Regions from separate parts of the Peribacillus asahii genome, predicted to be linked through region 1. Evidence: riboswitches for the same ligand, from Rfam matches in the RefSeq annotation. Region 1 holds a riboswitch; each other region holds the start of a gene.
What was found. Region 1 has a riboswitch for thiamine pyrophosphate ahead of thiM (hydroxyethylthiazole kinase). Riboswitches for the same ligand answer to the same signal wherever they lie in the genome.

Region 1 (4,219 bases):
ATCGGATAACCTCCAGCGTTACATAAATGCTCATCCGCCTCTTCATACGGTGGGGAATGGCTGATTCCAACAATTCCATTCTCTGCATGAAACATGACGTTATGACTTTTGGGCAAATAATCTGGAACGAGTGATGGAATGCCAATCCCTAAATTGACAAGCATACCATCAGAAATTTCCTCAGCAGCACGTTTGGCTAATGTTTGTCGAATACCGTCTCCCATGCCCATTTCCAATCCACTCCTTTCGATGGAACGATATAATCAACAAATGCCCCCGGAGTCACAATATGATCTGGATTTAAAGCACCCAGCGGTACAATTTCATCCACTTCAACAATCGTGATGGCTCCTGCCATTGCAATAAGAGGATTCGTATTGCGGGCACTTTTATCAAACACTAAATTGCCATACGGGTCACATCGTTTCGCATACACAATTGCAATTTCAGCCGTTAATGCGGGTTCAACAAGATACTTCTTGTTATCTAGTGCTACTACTTGTTTCCCTTGATTAACAAATTCTGCATCTAATCCGATATCTGTTAACACCCCGCCAAGCCCCATCCCCCCTGCTCTAATTCGTTCAACAAGCGTGCCTTGTGGCGAAAACTCAATCTCTAGTTCACCATTCTGCATAAATGCACCGGCGTTTGGATTCGAGCCAATATGAGATACTATCATTTTGCGTGCCCTTTTTGCCGTAACAATTTTTCCTATTCCTATATTCGGAAATCCTGCATCATTGCCGATAAGAAGTAAGTTTTGAACGTTTGTTTCTAAAATCAAATTTACTAGCCCTGGCGGCGTGCCGACCCCGCCAAATCCACCGAATAAAATGGATTGATTATCTTTAAATAACGGCTTAACTTGATTATATGTACAGATTTTCCCGAACGTATTTTCTACCATCACATCACCCCTATTAGAATATGAGCCTACTACTGAAAAAATCCTAATACTTTAACAGATTTTTTCCCTCACACTTAACGGGCAGTAAGACCCCCACCTCAAGCGTATGGAAAACAAACAAGATAGGCGGGGGACGACTGCCCTCATCTAGCTACGACTGCTAGCCCCTCGAGGTCATAAGATGAAATACTTGTCTAAACTGAACAGTCGCCTCGCTTTTGTAGTAAAGATTCGATTAGTCAACTAACCATCAATGACAATGAAGGAACCCCCTCACTTTATTAAACAATATTATTGATAACGTAATTTGGGCTCACACATCTTTCAGAAAAGATGCATAGAGAAAAACTTAATTTATTAAAAGAAGAATACTCTATATCAAGAAATATGCTAAAATAATAGATAGAATGTAAATAGTAGGGGAGCTTGCACATGTGGGCTGAGAGTAAGCGAAATGTAGCTTTAACCCTTTAACCTGATTTGGATAATGCCAACGTAGGGAATCGAATGTCATAAATGGTAGTCTATGAATGCGATGCACCTTTTTGGTATATCGCATTTTTTCATTTCAATTAGTTAGTAGATAAATCAACCAACGGAGGAGTATCTATATGTTTGAAAATATTTTAGAAAATGTAGCTATGCAAACACCTTTAGTACATAATATTACCAATTATGTAACGGTCAACGATGTGGCTAATATTGTCTTGGCCTGCGGCGGATCTCCTATTATGGCAGATGATTTAACCGAAGTAGAGGAAATTACGAGTATTTGCAGCAGTCTCGTCCTTAATATTGGTACGCTCAATGCACGAACCATTCTCTCGATGATTAAAGCAGGGAAAAAAGCAAATGAACTCGGTCTTCCTGTTATTTTAGACCCTGTCGGTGCTGGTGCTTCTAAACTAAGAACAAATATGACGTTTAAACTACTAGAAGAAGTGAAGTTTTCCGTTATTAGAGGCAATATTTCTGAAATTAAAACGATTTACGCAGGAAGTGGATTAACAAAAGGTGTCGATGCGGCTGAAAGTATTGAAGATGAAAATATAAATGAAATTATTCAACTTACAAAAGATTTAAGCATTGGAACAGGTGCTGTTATTGCTACAACAGGCGCTACCGACCTAGTTGTTCACCACGAAAAAGCGTACATCATTAAAAATGGGCACCCAATGATGTCGAAAATCACCGGATCAGGTTGTATGCTCTCTGCTGTAATCGGTGCTTATTGTGGAGCCAATCCAGAGCAACTAATAGATAGCACAGCCGCAGCTGTCTGTGTAATGGGACTTAGCGGCGAACTTGCTTATCAAAAAACAATAGCTACAGGTGGAGGCACTTCAAGCTTTAGAACGCACTTCATTGATTATGTAAGTAAACTTGATTCTTCTCTATTAAAGGAGGGCATGAAAATTGAAAGTAGATAAACAATCTATGCTTTTGTATGCCGTAACAGATAGAGCTTGGCTTGGAGAACAGTCTTTAGCTGAACAAGTAGAACAAACGATTCAGGGCGGGGCAACATTTATTCAGTTACGTGAAAAGAATCTACCTTATGAGGACTTTTTAAAAGAAGCACAGCAGATAAAAAAAATAACAGAGGCTTATAACGTTCCATTTGTCATCAATGATAATGTAGAAGTCGCCATTGCATGCGCTGCTGATGGGATTCACATTGGACAAGACGATATGGATCTATCAACAGCAAGAAATATGATTGGTGGTGACAAAATACTTGGTGTATCGGTTCAAACCGTTGAACAAGCCCGTCTAGCTGAAAAAGGTGGAGCAGATTATGTAGGTGTAGGTGCTGTTTTTACGACTTCAACGAAACTCGATGCTACTGCACTACCCTTGCGTACTTTAGAGGCTATTTGTCAAAGTGTTTCCATTCCTGTCGTTGCAATTGGTGGAATTAATGAAAAAAACATTTTACAACTAAGCGGCAGCGGTATTGATGGAGTTGCTGTTGTTTCAGCGATTTTTGCTAAACAAGATATCAAAAAAGCAAGTCAGGAACTGCTTGCTCTCTCAAAGCAAATAGTCAATCACGAAAATAACTAGATTAGAGGGATGGATAATGAAAAAAGTATTAAGTATTGCTGGTTCCGATAGCAGCGGCGGAGCAGGCATTCAAGCTGATATTAAAACGATTACCGCTCACAAAATGTACGCGATGACTGCTATTACAGCGCTTACTGCTCAAAACACAACAGGAGTAGATAGTGTACTAGAGGCAACACCTGAGTTTGTAGGACAACAACTAGACAGCATTATGAACGATATCTTTCCAGACAGTGTGAAAATAGGTATGGTGTCTTCCCCGCACATTATTGAAGTGATTGTCGAAAAACTAAAAGAATACAAACCGAAGCATATTGTTGTCGATCCTGTCATGATTTCAACAAGCGGCAGCCCATTATTAAGTAAGGATGCAATGGATGTTCTTATTACAAAGCTTCTCCCGCTTGCAACTCTGATTACACCAAATATTCCCGAAGCCGAATGTTTATGCGGCGGGATGAGGATTGAAACAAAAGAGGATATGCAAAAAGCCGCTATTCAAATAGCCAAACATTATCAAGGAAATATCCTTATTAAAGGCGGCCATCTCCTAGATAGTGCCGATGACTTACTGTATAGTAATGGCCAGTTCACCTGGTTTACAGGTGTTAAAATTGAAAATCCTAATACACACGGAACAGGTTGTACTCTTTCCTCCGCCATTGCTTGTAACTTAGCAGATGGACACGATGTCAACATGAGTATTCAGTATGCGAAAGATTATTTAACTGGAGCTCTTCAGGATCAGCTGAATCTTGGAAAAGGAAATGGCCCGCTCAATCATTGTTATAAGATTTAATATAAGTACTTACTGTTTAGATGTTTAGCATTTCCCGACAGAAGACTCCCACTTCACGCATTAGCTAAGGACTTGGGAGTTGAAAGAAGGTAGTAGATTAAGATAAGCGATACAGACAAAATCTACACTAAGCTCAACGCTCGTTTGTAGAAAGGGAAGGAAATGAGCAAAAATAAAAAGGTTGCCAGTCAATTAGTTTTCACTAATTTTCTGGACAACCTTTTCTTCATAATTAATAGGGATCCGCTTCGTGGCTTTTCTTTACAGCATCCTCTGTTGCTTCGTTCGCAGCTAATGAACCTTGACCAAATTTCGAGCTGCCTGCTTCTCGGCCTGGAACTTTGTTTTCCTTCCTCAATTCTTTCATTTTCTCTGCGATACCATCCTTTACACGGCGACCATAGTCTTCATCGGCTTGTGTAAAATGCTCAATCATGGCATCT
Region 2 (4,219 bases), 1.1 Mb from region 1:
ATCTTTGAACCACTCTGACGGAATTCCTCCGCTTTCTCTTCTAGCGCTTTATCCATTTCCATATCACGAATATTATGAGAAATCTTCATGCTGCAAAATTTTGGGCCGCACATTGAACAGAAATGAGCGGTTTTAGCTCCTTCTGCTGGCAGCGTTTCATCATGGTATTCCATTGCTCGCTCCGGATCAAGTGATAAGTTAAATTGATCACGCCAACGGAATTCAAATCGTGCTTTTGAAAGAGCGTTATCACGAAGTTCTGCTCCAGGATGTCCTTTGGCAAGATCCGCTGCATGAGCGGCAATTTTATACGTAATTACCCCATCGCGCACATCGTCTTTATTTGGCAAGCCTAAATGTTCTTTCGGTGTTACATAGCAAAGCATGGCTGTTCCGTATGAAGCAATCATCGCTGCGCCAATGGCTGACGTAATATGGTCATAGCCTGGTGCAATATCAGTCGTTAATGGTCCAAGCGTATAGAACGGCGCTTCCATACAAATATCTAATTGCTTATCCATATTTTCTTTAATTTTATGCATCGGTACATGACCTGGTCCTTCAATCATCACTTGTACATCATGTTTCCAAGCAATTTTCGTTAATTCACCAAGCGTTTCAAGCTCCGCAAATTGAGCATCATCATTCGCATCGGCAATCGAACCTGGACGAAGCCCATCTCCTAATGAAAAGGAAACATCGTACGCTTTCATAATTTCACATATTTCTTCAAAATGTGTGTATAGGAAGTTTTCTTGATGATGCGCTAAACACCATTGGGCCATAATCGATCCCCCGCGAGATACAATGCCTGTTGTTCTCTTTGCTGTTAGTGGGATATATGGCAGACGTACTCCCGCATGAATCGTAAAGTAATCCACCCCTTGTTCCGCTTGTTCAATTAACGTATCCCGGAACACTTCCCATGTTAAATCTTCGGCAATACCATTCACTTTTTCAAGCGCTTGATAAATCGGAACCGTCCCAACTGGAACCGGACAATTGCGAATAATCCACTCTCGCGTTGTATGAATGTTTTTCCCTGTAGAAAGATCCATCATCGTGTCTGCTCCCCAACGAATAGCCCACGTCATTTTTTCCACTTCTTCATCGATTGACGAAGTTACTGCAGAATTACCGATATTAGCATTAATTTTCACTAAAAAATTACGTCCAATAATCATTGGTTCACTTTCTGGATGATTAATATTAGCTGGAATAATCGCTCGCCCTTCCGCTACTTCTTTACGAACAAATTCTGGGTCCATATTTTCTCGCAATGCGATATATTCCATTTCAGGTGTAATGATTCCTTGACGGGCATAATGCATTTGCGTTACATTTTTCCCTTTTTTTGCACGAAGCGGCTTTCTTTTTAATCCAGGAAAGACAAATTCTTTTCCTTGATTGATATTTTTATAGCCATTGTCCTCAGGCTTTATTTCACGCCCGATATATTCCTCGGTATCCTCACGATTACGAATCCATTCGCTCCGTACAGATGATAGACCTTTTTCAATATCAATCTTCACTTGTGGATCTGTATAGGGACCACTCGTATCATAGACACGGATGGGCAGATTTACTTCTTCCCCTCGCGCTGTCACAGTTGGAGACTGTTCAATCTCACGAAAAGGAACTCTTATACTTGGTTGGGATCCTTCTACAAATACTTTTTTACTAGCTGGAAAACTTGTCATTACGACGTTCTTTTGTTCACTCATCATCCATTCCTCCTTTAGTTATAGGACGAAATCTGATTCCCAAACGGCATGAAAAAACCGGGATCTGTATAAACAGAACCCGGTAGTAGTCAGTTTTTTAAACGGCACAAAGCCATAAAAAAAGCAGATAACAACTTCCCCACGCTGGTATGAGCCAGATCAGGTCCTGAGGGTTAAGAAACTTCATCGTGTTTCTCTCTCAGCCCAACTTATTGGACACCCCTAGTACGAAAATATTAACTTTTCTACTACTACTATAGAATAAATTCATAGACATGTAAAGAGAATATTGGAAATTTTGTCTATTGAACCTTATTGTCTAAAAACTGAACAATTTCATTACATAACAAATCCAGATTATCCATTAATAGAGAATGACCACAAGCCGCCAATTCTTTAAAAACCGCTCGGCCATGAAAATCCTCCATGATTTCATCGGCCATTTGTTTAGAAATCACTAAATCATCACTTCCTCGTAATATAAGGACAGGTATTTGAATATCCTTCACTTGATTTCTACCTTGAAGCAACCCATTATGTTGATCACTTATATTAAAAATATTTAAAGTATGATAGACTTCGGCAAGATTGCGCTGTGTAAGCATATCGTCCACATATTCCTCATACTTCTTGTCATCAGGCTGCTTCTTTGTATAAATTAAAGTATTCCACACAGACTTCAAAAAGTCTCGATTATTCATATCATATGCTTGTTGTACAGCCATTGTCTTAGCATCATTTCTGACTTCTTCCTGTGTTTGCAGTCGTTTCGTCAAGTCCGGGCTGCCAAACGTTGGATATCCCCTCGTTGAAACAGAGGCTAATAAAATTAATTGCTCGCATAGCCCTGGATAATCCGCACAAAACTGCATTGCAACCGCACCGCCAGTCGACCAACCAATCATACTGAACTCGGACAGCTGTAACTGATCAACAAAAAGTTTGAGATCATCTGAAAAATCTTTGATGCTTTCAACCGGACGTATATACGTCGAATGACCGAAACCTCGTAAATCCACAGCTAATATTTTATAAGAGGAAGGAATAACATCGATTAAAAGATCCCAATGCTTAGAAGAGGTCATATTTCCATGAACAAGAAGTAACACTTTATCTCCGCCTGCTCTTTCACGGTATCCTAATGTTTCTCCATTTGCTAAAGTCGTTCTTTTCAGTTCCACTCCCACTTTATTCATTCACTTCATCTCCTCATCTACTATTTGCTAAATACACCCCTCGATTTCTTTTCTTTATCGTTTCGTAAGCGATTGTCTTACAAAATTTACGGCATCATCTAGATTTTCGAAGGTCATTTCATCATCGTCTTGAATATGAGTCACTTTAATCCTCCACTGCTTCTCTTCTGTCAATGTTTCCGTGTTTGCGAGATGGAAGCGAAAGATAAATGAAACGATTGTTTGCCCGCTCATCTCACCCCTCCTTCACTATATTCTCTGAAGTCGATACATCTTCCTTCTTTCCTTTTTTTGCAACAAGTTTTCGGACACTACCGACAATACCATTTGGAAAAAACATTACTGCAAGGATATACACAATGCCAAACAAAATAAGCCAACGCTCAAAAATCCAATGCACTTTTGCAAGTCCTGTCAACCAATGGTGAGCCAATTCAATAATAGCTGCTCCTAAAACAGGACCAATTAATGTACCCACTCCACCAATAATCGTCATTAATAAAGCATCAAGCGTAATGTCCATCGTAAATACACTCGTATTGACAAAACGCAGCGATAAAGCATATAAAGAACCACTTAAACTCGCAATTCCGCCAGCTACGATACTCGCAATGATTTTATAATGCAAAACTTGATAGCCAAGTGATTCTGCCCGTTGTTCATTATCCTTAATAGCTAGCAATATTCTTCCTAATGGAGACTGAATAAATCGTTTTAATCCAAAATAGACAATGATCATCAGCACAAGACAAACAAGATAAAAGTGAAGTCGACTATGGAAAAACTCAGGAACTCGAAACGTAAATCCATCATTTCCGTACGTAAGGGTCCTCCATTTTTCTGCAGCGACAAGAAATAGACCAGCAAGAGCCAGCGTCAACATCGCATAATAATGACTTTTTAAACGAAGCGTCATCAACCCTACAACAAAACTGATAATTAGAGAAAACAAAACACCCAAAATAATCGCCCCAGTAACAAGAAGCATCGTTGGTTCATAATGCTTTAACATAACACTGACACAGTAAGCTCCAATGCCAAAAAACATTGCATGCCCAAAAGAAACAATGCCGGTAAAACCAAGTAAAATATCATAGCTCATCGCAAAAATCGCAAAGATAAAAATTTGTGTAAAAAGGATTAACATGCTTCGATCTTCATAAATAAATGGAAATACGAATAAAGCGAGACCTATAATCAAAAATAGCAGAGACTCTTTATCAGTAAATCTATTCCTTCTCACCTCATCACCCCTTTAGCGCAAACAATCCTTGCGGCCTAACTAGTAAAACAACAGCC
Region 3 (4,219 bases), 1.2 Mb from region 1:
GACTCCATTCCGTAATTTTCACATGCTCTTTTATAGCTTTCATATGCTTCACGATACGTTTCCATCTTCGTCCCCTCCTGTTGTATAACAATTTATTTAAGTTATATAAAATATATAACAGAATCACTACTGTGTCAATACATTTCCGAAAAATAAAAACCTGTTATATAACAAATTTATCGATCGATTTTTACCATTATCCCTCTTTTTAATTACCATAAATTACTGATAGCGTTTAGATCTAACGTGAATTAAGATTATATTCGAATGTACATTTTTAAAATGTGTTACTATCGCTTCATCTGGAAAACTTATAGTTTCATTGTTTGTTATCTTATATCTCACTTTATGTTGTCATTAAAAATTATGGATCGACACAGATTCCTGGATTCTTCCCAGACCTATATATTAATGATAAATTCAACAATGCCCTAGATTTACAGTTTTATTCGGCTAAATACAATGAATTAGATACCATTGTGGAGCTTGCTAAAGGCAAAACTTTAAGTGGATATTTGACTTATCAAGTATCGCCAGGTAAAAAATTAGAATTAGTGTATAGAGATTTTAACAGCTTTGATAGCATGACATTTTTTGGAACCAATTAATACAACTCATTCTACAATCTGGAAAAAGACTGATCACAGAATGCTAGTGATCAGTCTTTTATTATTTATTTCCCCTTATTAATGGCTAAGGTTTTTTGCAACACTATGTATTTTCGCGTTAACAAAGTCAACTGCGACAAACACGATAAATGAAATCACGATGGGTAACACAACGATAGGCATACCGAGTACAATTCCAATTTCCGCTTCTTTAAAGTCTTTATCATTTATAGGAGCAGAAAACTAAGGTGTATTTTTCTACCATTTTTTTAAAATAACGAAAGGAATTTCACCTAATAATAGCGAATATTTAAAGTTATAAATTATTGAAAGTTCGGTGCAACTATGTCTTTAATAACAAAAGATTTGTTAATTAACTTCTTATTTACTATTCTTCCGTTATTTTTAGTACAAATGATTTATTTTGCCAAATATTCTTATAGATTTGAAAACTTCAAAAGAAGGACATTTGCCATTTTTCCTATCGTCTCCCTTATTCTTTGCATGATATTCCCTGTTGCTACAGGGCCTTATTATGTATGGGACCTTCGTTGGATTCCCTTTATCCTTGGTTGGTTATATGGCGGATATAAATTAGGAATTCCTTTATTATTCTTAATGTTATCCATTCGCTTTTGGCTAAATGGCGATAACGGCTTTTATATAGCCTGTATTACTTTCTTTTCTTTTTCTATTGTACTATTCTTTATATCCAAATATTTTTCGCAATTTTCCGTGAAATATAAAGTGATAATAAGCAGTTCGCTAACTTTTATCGGCTTAATGATCTCCCTGTTGGTATCTGAGCAACTATTTAACATAAACAGAGGAGCAAATCTATGGACACAATATATTTCCATTCAAATCATTGCAATGGTGTTTACGAACTTACTGTGGGAAGTCATCCAAGCAAATTTTCAAGTATTACAAAAGTTAGTGAAAGCTGAGAAATTACAAATGGTGAGTCATCTAGCAGCTAGTATTTCTCATGAAGTTCGTAATCCCCTCACCACAAGTAGAGGATTTATCCAAATGCTATCTGAAGAAACCTCTGACCAAAAAAGAAAACAATATACAGAAATTGCATTACAAGAATTAGATCGAGCCACAGAAGTAATCAATGATTATTTAACATTTGCTAAGCCCGCACTTGAAAAGGAGGAAAAGATCCATGTTGCAGAGGAGATTCAGCATGTCATCAATATCATTACTCCTTTAGCTAATATGAACAGCATACAAATTAAACTATCTTTATTAGAAGATGACCAATATGTCGTTAAGGGCGAGCGTAAAAAGTTTCAACAATGTCTAATTAATATGTTAAAAAACGGTATAGAATCTATGGAGGTTAACGGAAAATTGCACGTCATCCAAACCAATAATCAGGATACGATTCAAATCGATATTCGAGATGAAGGATCAGGTATGACACAAGAACAAATCAATCGCCTTGGGGAGCCCTATTTTACAACCAAAGAAAAAGGCACAGGGCTTGGAATGATGGTTTCTTATAGTATTATTAATCAAATGAATGGTCAGATTACAGTCGTAAGTGAACAAGGAATAGGAACTTGCTTTTCTATCAAGCTCCCTATTTATCAATAAATTTTTTTAAAATTTTTGTTGTACACCTTCTAGATTTATGATATTTTAAATATAAATTTTAAAACTATTTAGTTAATTCACTAGGGGATCCCTTGATAAGGGCTGAGAATAAAGTAGTTACTTTTAAACCCTCATAACCTGAACAGGTTCGCACCTGCGTAGGGAAGTGTTCGTTATTCTTTGTGCTTATTTGTGTACAAATAACAAAACCACTTTCCTATTTAAGGTTAGTGGTTTTTTTGCGTGCACTACTTACTAGTAAAAAGGAGTAAACGAATATGAAACTGATTGCCGTAACAGATGATTCACATACGGTTGACGCGCTGACAAGTATTATTTCTTCTATTCAAAATATTGTTGATTATGTCCATATTCGTGAAAAATCAAAAACGGCTCATGAAGTTCTGTCACTCATTCAGCTTTTAGAACAAGCAGATGTAAACAAAGAAAAACTCGTCATTCATGATCGCTTAGATATCGCGTTACTCACACAAATGTCAAATATCCATCTTCCATCACATAGCCTCCCTATCCAAAAAGTGAGAGAAAACTTTCCGCACTTACGGATTGGTCGTTCGATTCATTCTGTAGAAGAAGCAAAACAAGCGGAAACAGATGGAGCGGATTATGTGTTATATGGACATTGTTTTGAAACAGATTGTAAGAAGGGACTAACGCCAAATGGCATACATACTATTAGCAACATGAAACAAGCACTAAAAATCCCTGTATATGCCATAGGTGGAATTACGCCAAATCGAGTACATGCTCTTCAACAACTAAAAACAGATGGCATTGCGGTTATGTCGGGCATTTTTTCTTCACCAAATCCCTATGCATCCGCATTAGATTTTTCAAAATTATGTAAGGAGAATTCATGTGAAAACAAATTATGAAGTAGCTATTATAGGCGGTGGAATTATCGGCTGCTCAATTGCCTATTATTTAGCGAAAGAACAGATTGATGTTGCTGTATTTGAGGAAAAGCAACTAGCTAGTAAATCGACAAGTGCAGCGGCTGGTATGCTAGGTGCTCATTCAGAATGCAATGACCTTGAGATTTTCTATCCTTTTGCAAGAAAGAGTCAACTAGCCTATTTTCAGCTTCAAGATGAGCTAAAAGAGCTAAGCGGTATCGATATTGAGTTAAGAAAAGGCGGCATTTTTCAGCTCGCTTATTCAGAGGCTGAAAAAAGTGAGCTAAACTCTACCATCTCCCTCCCTACCGTCAGATGGTATGACAGAGATAATGTACGCCATGAAGAATCTTCTGTTTCAACGAATATTATCGGAGCCGCTTTTATTGAAGATGATGTGAATGTCTTACCTAGTTCTGTTTGTCAAGCATTTGGAAAGAGTGCTCAAGTATTAGGGGCATCGGTTTTTGAACATACATCGGTTTTCTCGATTGAAAAACAAGACAGTTCCTATACGATTAAAACGAACAAAGGAAATTTCCAAGCTAAATATGTCGTTGTCGCAAATGGTGTATGGAGCTCTAATTTTTTCCATCAGCTTGGTTTAACCAATACGCTTACTCCCGTCAAAGGCGAATGTGTATCAGTTTCAAGTGAAAAGCCGCTTTTAAAGCATACATTGTTTCATGAACACTGCTATATTGTACCTCGAAACAACGGCAGACTTGTACTTGGAGCCAGCATGGTCGAAAATGATTGGAATGAACAAGCAAGTCTTGGCGGCATCGAGAAGCTCATTGCTAAAGCAAAAACGATGCTCCCGTCCATCATCGATATGAAAATCGAGTCCTTTTGGGCAGGGCTTCGTCCACAAACGTTTGATCAAAAGCCATTTATCGGTCATCATCCTGATGATGACGGCATTTTATTCGCCACAGGGCATTATCGAAATGGCATTTTGCTCGCTCCTGCCACAGGACAAATGATTCGAGATTTTATTATGAAAAAAGAAATAAGAAAAGATTGGATGGAAGCCTTTAAAATCAATCGCCAAAAGAGGTGAAATCATGAAGTCGATTCAATTAAACG
Region 4 (4,219 bases), 2.3 Mb from region 1:
GTTACCTGTAGTACCTGCCAATATGCAGACTATTATAGATGAAAAGATTGCTATTTACTTAGCAGAAAATGGCTACTTTTATGTGATGCATCGCTTCGAACCAGAGAAGCGAGTATCTTTTATTAAAGATATGCAATCACGAGGATTAATCGCATCGATTAGCGTTGGAGTTAAAGATGAAGAGTATGAATTTATCCAACAATTAGCAGAGGAACAGCTTGTGCCTGAATATATTACGATTGATATTGCACACGGTCATTCGAATGCAGTCATAAAGATGATTCAACATATTAAAAAATACTTACCTGATAGTTTTGTGATTGCTGGAAATGTAGGCACTCCAGAAGCAGTAAGAGAATTAGAGCATGCTGGTGCGGATGCGACAAAAGTAGGCATCGGGCCAGGAAAGGTATGTATTACAAAAATTAAAACCGGATTTGGAACAGGTGGTTGGCAATTAGCTGCACTGCGTTGGTGCGCAAAGGCAGCAAGCAAGCCGATTATTGCTGACGGAGGAATTCGTACACACGGCGATATCGCTAAATCGATTAGATTTGGTGCAACTATGGTCATGATTGGTTCATTATTTGCTGGACATGAAGAATCACCAGGAGAAACGTTTGAGAAAGATGGGAAACTCTATAAAGAATACTTCGGTTCCGCTTCAGAATTTCAAAAAGGCGAAAAGAAAAACGTAGAAGGCAAGAAAATGTTCGTCGAGCACAAAGGTTCTTTGCAAGATACATTAACAGAAATGGAGCAAGATCTTCAGTCCTCTATCTCTTATGCAGGTGGAAATAAGTTAGAAGCAATCCGCAATGTAGATTACGCTATCGTTAAAAACTCTATCTTTAACGGTGATAAAGTGTATTAAAAGCTTTTAAGCACCCTGGATAGTCAACCATATCCATATGATTTTTTCATACCAAGCTGAGCGAGAGACTTTCATACTTGCTCAGTTTTTTTCATAGATTAATTTGTGGCTCATTTAAGCCACAAATCAAATGGAACAACCATATTCACGAACACTTAAAAATTAAACGATAGAAAAAGCCGGACCTATAACAGATCCGACTGAAGATTTAATACGCTTTTCTTATTAATACATTTCTTGCCGTTGAATAAAGCATGGCCACGATAATAGCAGATAGTACAAAGCATCCTAGCATATACGTGCCGTTATAAACGAGCGAGTAAAGCGCGACTGGTTGGCCTGGCGGCGCATACTCTCCATAAAGAATAATACCAGAAGCAAAATGACATAAAAATCGTAAAAAGCTTCCTAACAGCACTCCGCTTATAATGTAAAAGTTAGCTTTCGAATAGTTCCCTTCCCTTAAGCTCACATTTACCTTATTCACATATACACCAGCGAACCCTACCACTCCAAAAGCTAAGAAATAATCTATAATCCATGAAGCAAAATGATACGGAATGGCTCCCGTTATAATTTGCAATCCTCCTAATAAAACTCCAGTAAGGACTCCGCCTTTAACTCCCCAACGAAAGGCCATTAGAAAAACAGGAACCATCGCAAGGGAAATAGAACCTCCTTGCGGCCAAAACCTTCCCATAATCGCACCTGATACAAAATCAAGCAGCAACGCCAAAGCAGCAAAAATCGCTACTTCCACTAAAAATAGTGTTTTATTATTCATTATACTTCCTCCTTCTCCTATTTAGAGAAGCGTGATGAGCTGCCCGTATTGCTTTTTTTCCAAATAAAAAAGCAATACTAGGGCGGTAATGGATGGCCCGTATTGCTTTATATCCAAAACCACATCCCTACGCTAGCATTAACTAACAGGTTCATAGGGTCAGAACTCATTCGCTCACTCTCAGCCTCTTCGGCTCCCCTTGTGGACGTATTTAATTTTTATCCTAGGTTAGAATATACTACTAGTTTATTCATAAAACAAGTACTAATCTTTTCTCCCTTCCTAATTAAGGATGTATTTTTAGCTGTGACCAACTTATTTTTAGCCCATCAATACAAATGCAAAGATACAATTTAGATGGATGAGGGAGACATTGTTGCTATAGACCCACTACGGTTTCATTTGATATCGTTAATACGCAAGTTTGCAATGGGGGTACAATCATGGATACAGATCAAAATTCTCTTTCAGCTGAAAGAGGGGCCTATATTAGTATCATCGCTTACATATTTTTAGCATCGCTGAAATTAACGGTGGGCTATTTTGGTCACTCCAAAGGCTTATGGGCTGATGGATTAAATAATGCGACCGATATTGTCGCTTCGGTTGCCGTATTAATTGGATTAAAAATTTCAAAAATCCCGCCAGATAAAAACCATGCATATGGCCATTTGCGTGCAGAAACAATCGCTTCTTTAATCGCTGCTTTTATCATGATTACGGTCGGTATTGATGTCATTACCGGTGCTATTGAAGATTTTTTTACAGAAGATACTCAATCACCAAGCATATTGACAGCAATTACAGCATTATTCTCCGCGGCGTTTATGTACGGTATTTATCGTTATAATGTAGCGCTTAGTCGAAAAATAAACAGCGCTTCTATTTATGCGGTTGCACAGGATAATCGATCGGATGCACTCGTTAGTGTAGGGGCTTTAGTTGGAATTTTAGGAACCTATATCGGCATCGCATGGCTCGATGGAGTCGCTGCTATCGTTGTCGGAATTATTATTTGTAAAACAGCTGTCGAGATTTTCCTAGACGCTTCCCACTCCTTAACCGATGGCTTTGATGAAGAGTTATTACAAAAAATTGGAGTGACCATTTCAAAAACAGAAGGCGTTAAAGACATGAGCGCAATTAAAGCTCGTATGCATGGAAATGAAATTCTTGTTGAAGCAACCATTCATGTAAACCCGCTTTTAACGGTTATCGAAAGCCATGAAATCACGGTTCAAGTCGAACAAAACTTACTATCGGAACATAATGTTAAATATGCAATCATTCATATAGAACCTTATACGACTTCACAACAGTAACCAACAGCTATTTTGTTGGTTACTTTTTTATTGGCTCTATTATATGACTTTGTTGATTACTGGCTTATTATTGAATACAACCTTTTTACTAGTTATAAAGACACAAAAAAACGTTTTTTTAGAATTTTTGCATAATTTTCTTTAGAAGTTAAAGGATTTTCGTTTCCTATTAGCGAAATAGGAATAATCAACGAAAAAAATCTTTTCCTGTCAATGGAGGGCGAGATGCTATTTAATAACGCTACAGCAATTGATTTCTTAATGGATCATAAAGATCGTATTATTAGCCAGTGGACGCAATTCTCCCTTTCCGGAGAAAAAGTCGAACATTTTTTCAAACTATTTATAGAAAAAATGAAAAAGCAGCAATCAACGCTTGAAGAGTGCTTAGATTCATTATCGGAAAATATTGCGACAGAACAATTTCTTCAGATTATGAGTATGGAGGAATTCACTAAAACGATTACAGCTGGAAGATCCATTATAATAGAAGAAGTACTTACTTTACATTTAACACCCTGTGATTCACTTCGTCTCATTAATGAAATTAACCGTTCACTCGATCAATTGATTCAACAGACCATTACTTATTACGCAAAATTACAAGCAAAATCGCTAGAAGAACAGTACTATTTCATTAGTCAGACACATAAAGACCGCTTGACTCTGCTCGGTCAAATGACATCTAGCTTTGTTCATGAATTTAGAAATCCATTAACATCCATTATGGGATTTATCCAATTGCTACAATCGGAACATCCAGAAGTAAAATATTTAGATATTATCTCAAGTGAACTTAATCAACTAAACAGTCGAATCACACAATTTCTAAATTTATCAAAGAAAGAAAAAGCAAGTGAATATATTGATTCCTTTTCTATTTCAAAGCTTGTCGATGATGTTATTGAATTTCTTTACCCAAGCATATTAGAAGCGAATGCTACCGTTTCGTATGCCATTCCAGACGATATAATGATTAGCGGCTCTAAGGAAGAAATACGTCAAGTATTGTTAAATATTATCTTAAACGCACTAGATGTCATTCCCACAACCTCTGTACCGACTATTACTATTTCTGGTACACAATCTAGAGAAGGATTACTCTTAACGATTGCTAATAACGGTCCAAAAATCCCAGACGATGTATTGCCAACTATTTTTGATCCTTTCGTCACCACCAAAACAAAAGGAACTGGACTTGGCTTATTTGTTTGTAAAGAAATTATTGAAAAACATGGC

Region 2: linked by a shared signal. The riboswitch ahead of thiC (phosphomethylpyrimidine synthase ThiC) and the one ahead of thiM (hydroxyethylthiazole kinase) in region 1 are both predicted to bind thiamine pyrophosphate.
Region 3: linked by a shared signal. The riboswitch ahead of tenI (thiazole tautomerase TenI) and the one ahead of thiM (hydroxyethylthiazole kinase) in region 1 are both predicted to bind thiamine pyrophosphate.
Region 4: linked by a shared signal. The riboswitch ahead of thiT (energy-coupled thiamine transporter ThiT) and the one ahead of thiM (hydroxyethylthiazole kinase) in region 1 are both predicted to bind thiamine pyrophosphate.

What each region holds. Positions count from the first base shown of each region.
Region 1 covers NZ_CP026095.1:3,118,002-3,122,220, forward strand. Annotated here, with positions in the region: gene BAOM_RS15360 (3-oxoacid CoA-transferase subunit B) at 1-230, opposite strand, end outside; gene BAOM_RS15365 (CoA transferase subunit A) at 197-910, opposite strand; TPP riboswitch at 1,319-1,429, shown strand; gene thiM (hydroxyethylthiazole kinase) at 1,522-2,340, shown strand; gene thiE (thiamine phosphate synthase) at 2,327-2,977, shown strand; gene thiD (bifunctional hydroxymethylpyrimidine kinase/phosphomethylpyrimidine kinase) at 2,994-3,776, shown strand; gene BAOM_RS15385 (catalase) at 4,009-4,219, opposite strand, start outside.
Region 2 covers NZ_CP026095.1:1,974,314-1,978,532, reverse strand. Annotated here, with positions in the region: gene thiC (phosphomethylpyrimidine synthase ThiC) at 1-1,727, opposite strand, end outside; TPP riboswitch at 1,844-1,958, opposite strand; gene phaZ (intracellular short-chain-length polyhydroxyalkanoate depolymerase) at 2,027-2,920, opposite strand; gene BAOM_RS09565 (hypothetical protein) at 2,975-3,154, opposite strand; gene BAOM_RS09560 (branched-chain amino acid ABC transporter permease) at 3,156-4,163, opposite strand; gene BAOM_RS09555 (branched-chain amino acid ABC transporter permease) at 4,168-4,219, opposite strand, start outside.
Region 3 covers NZ_CP026095.1:1,919,346-1,923,564, reverse strand. Annotated here, with positions in the region: gene BAOM_RS24305 (hypothetical protein) at 1-65, opposite strand, end outside; gene BAOM_RS09320 (ATP-binding protein) at 954-2,213, shown strand; TPP riboswitch at 2,286-2,395, shown strand; gene tenI (thiazole tautomerase TenI) at 2,492-3,109, shown strand; gene thiO (glycine oxidase ThiO) at 3,093-4,193, shown strand; gene thiS (sulfur carrier protein ThiS) at 4,198-4,219, shown strand, end outside.
Region 4 covers NZ_CP026095.1:845,967-850,185, reverse strand. Annotated here, with positions in the region: gene guaC (GMP reductase) at 1-874, shown strand, start outside; gene thiT (energy-coupled thiamine transporter ThiT) at 1,083-1,658, opposite strand; TPP riboswitch at 1,766-1,868, opposite strand; gene BAOM_RS04260 (cation diffusion facilitator family transporter) at 2,102-2,980, shown strand; gene BAOM_RS04255 (sensor histidine kinase) at 3,206-4,219, shown strand, end outside.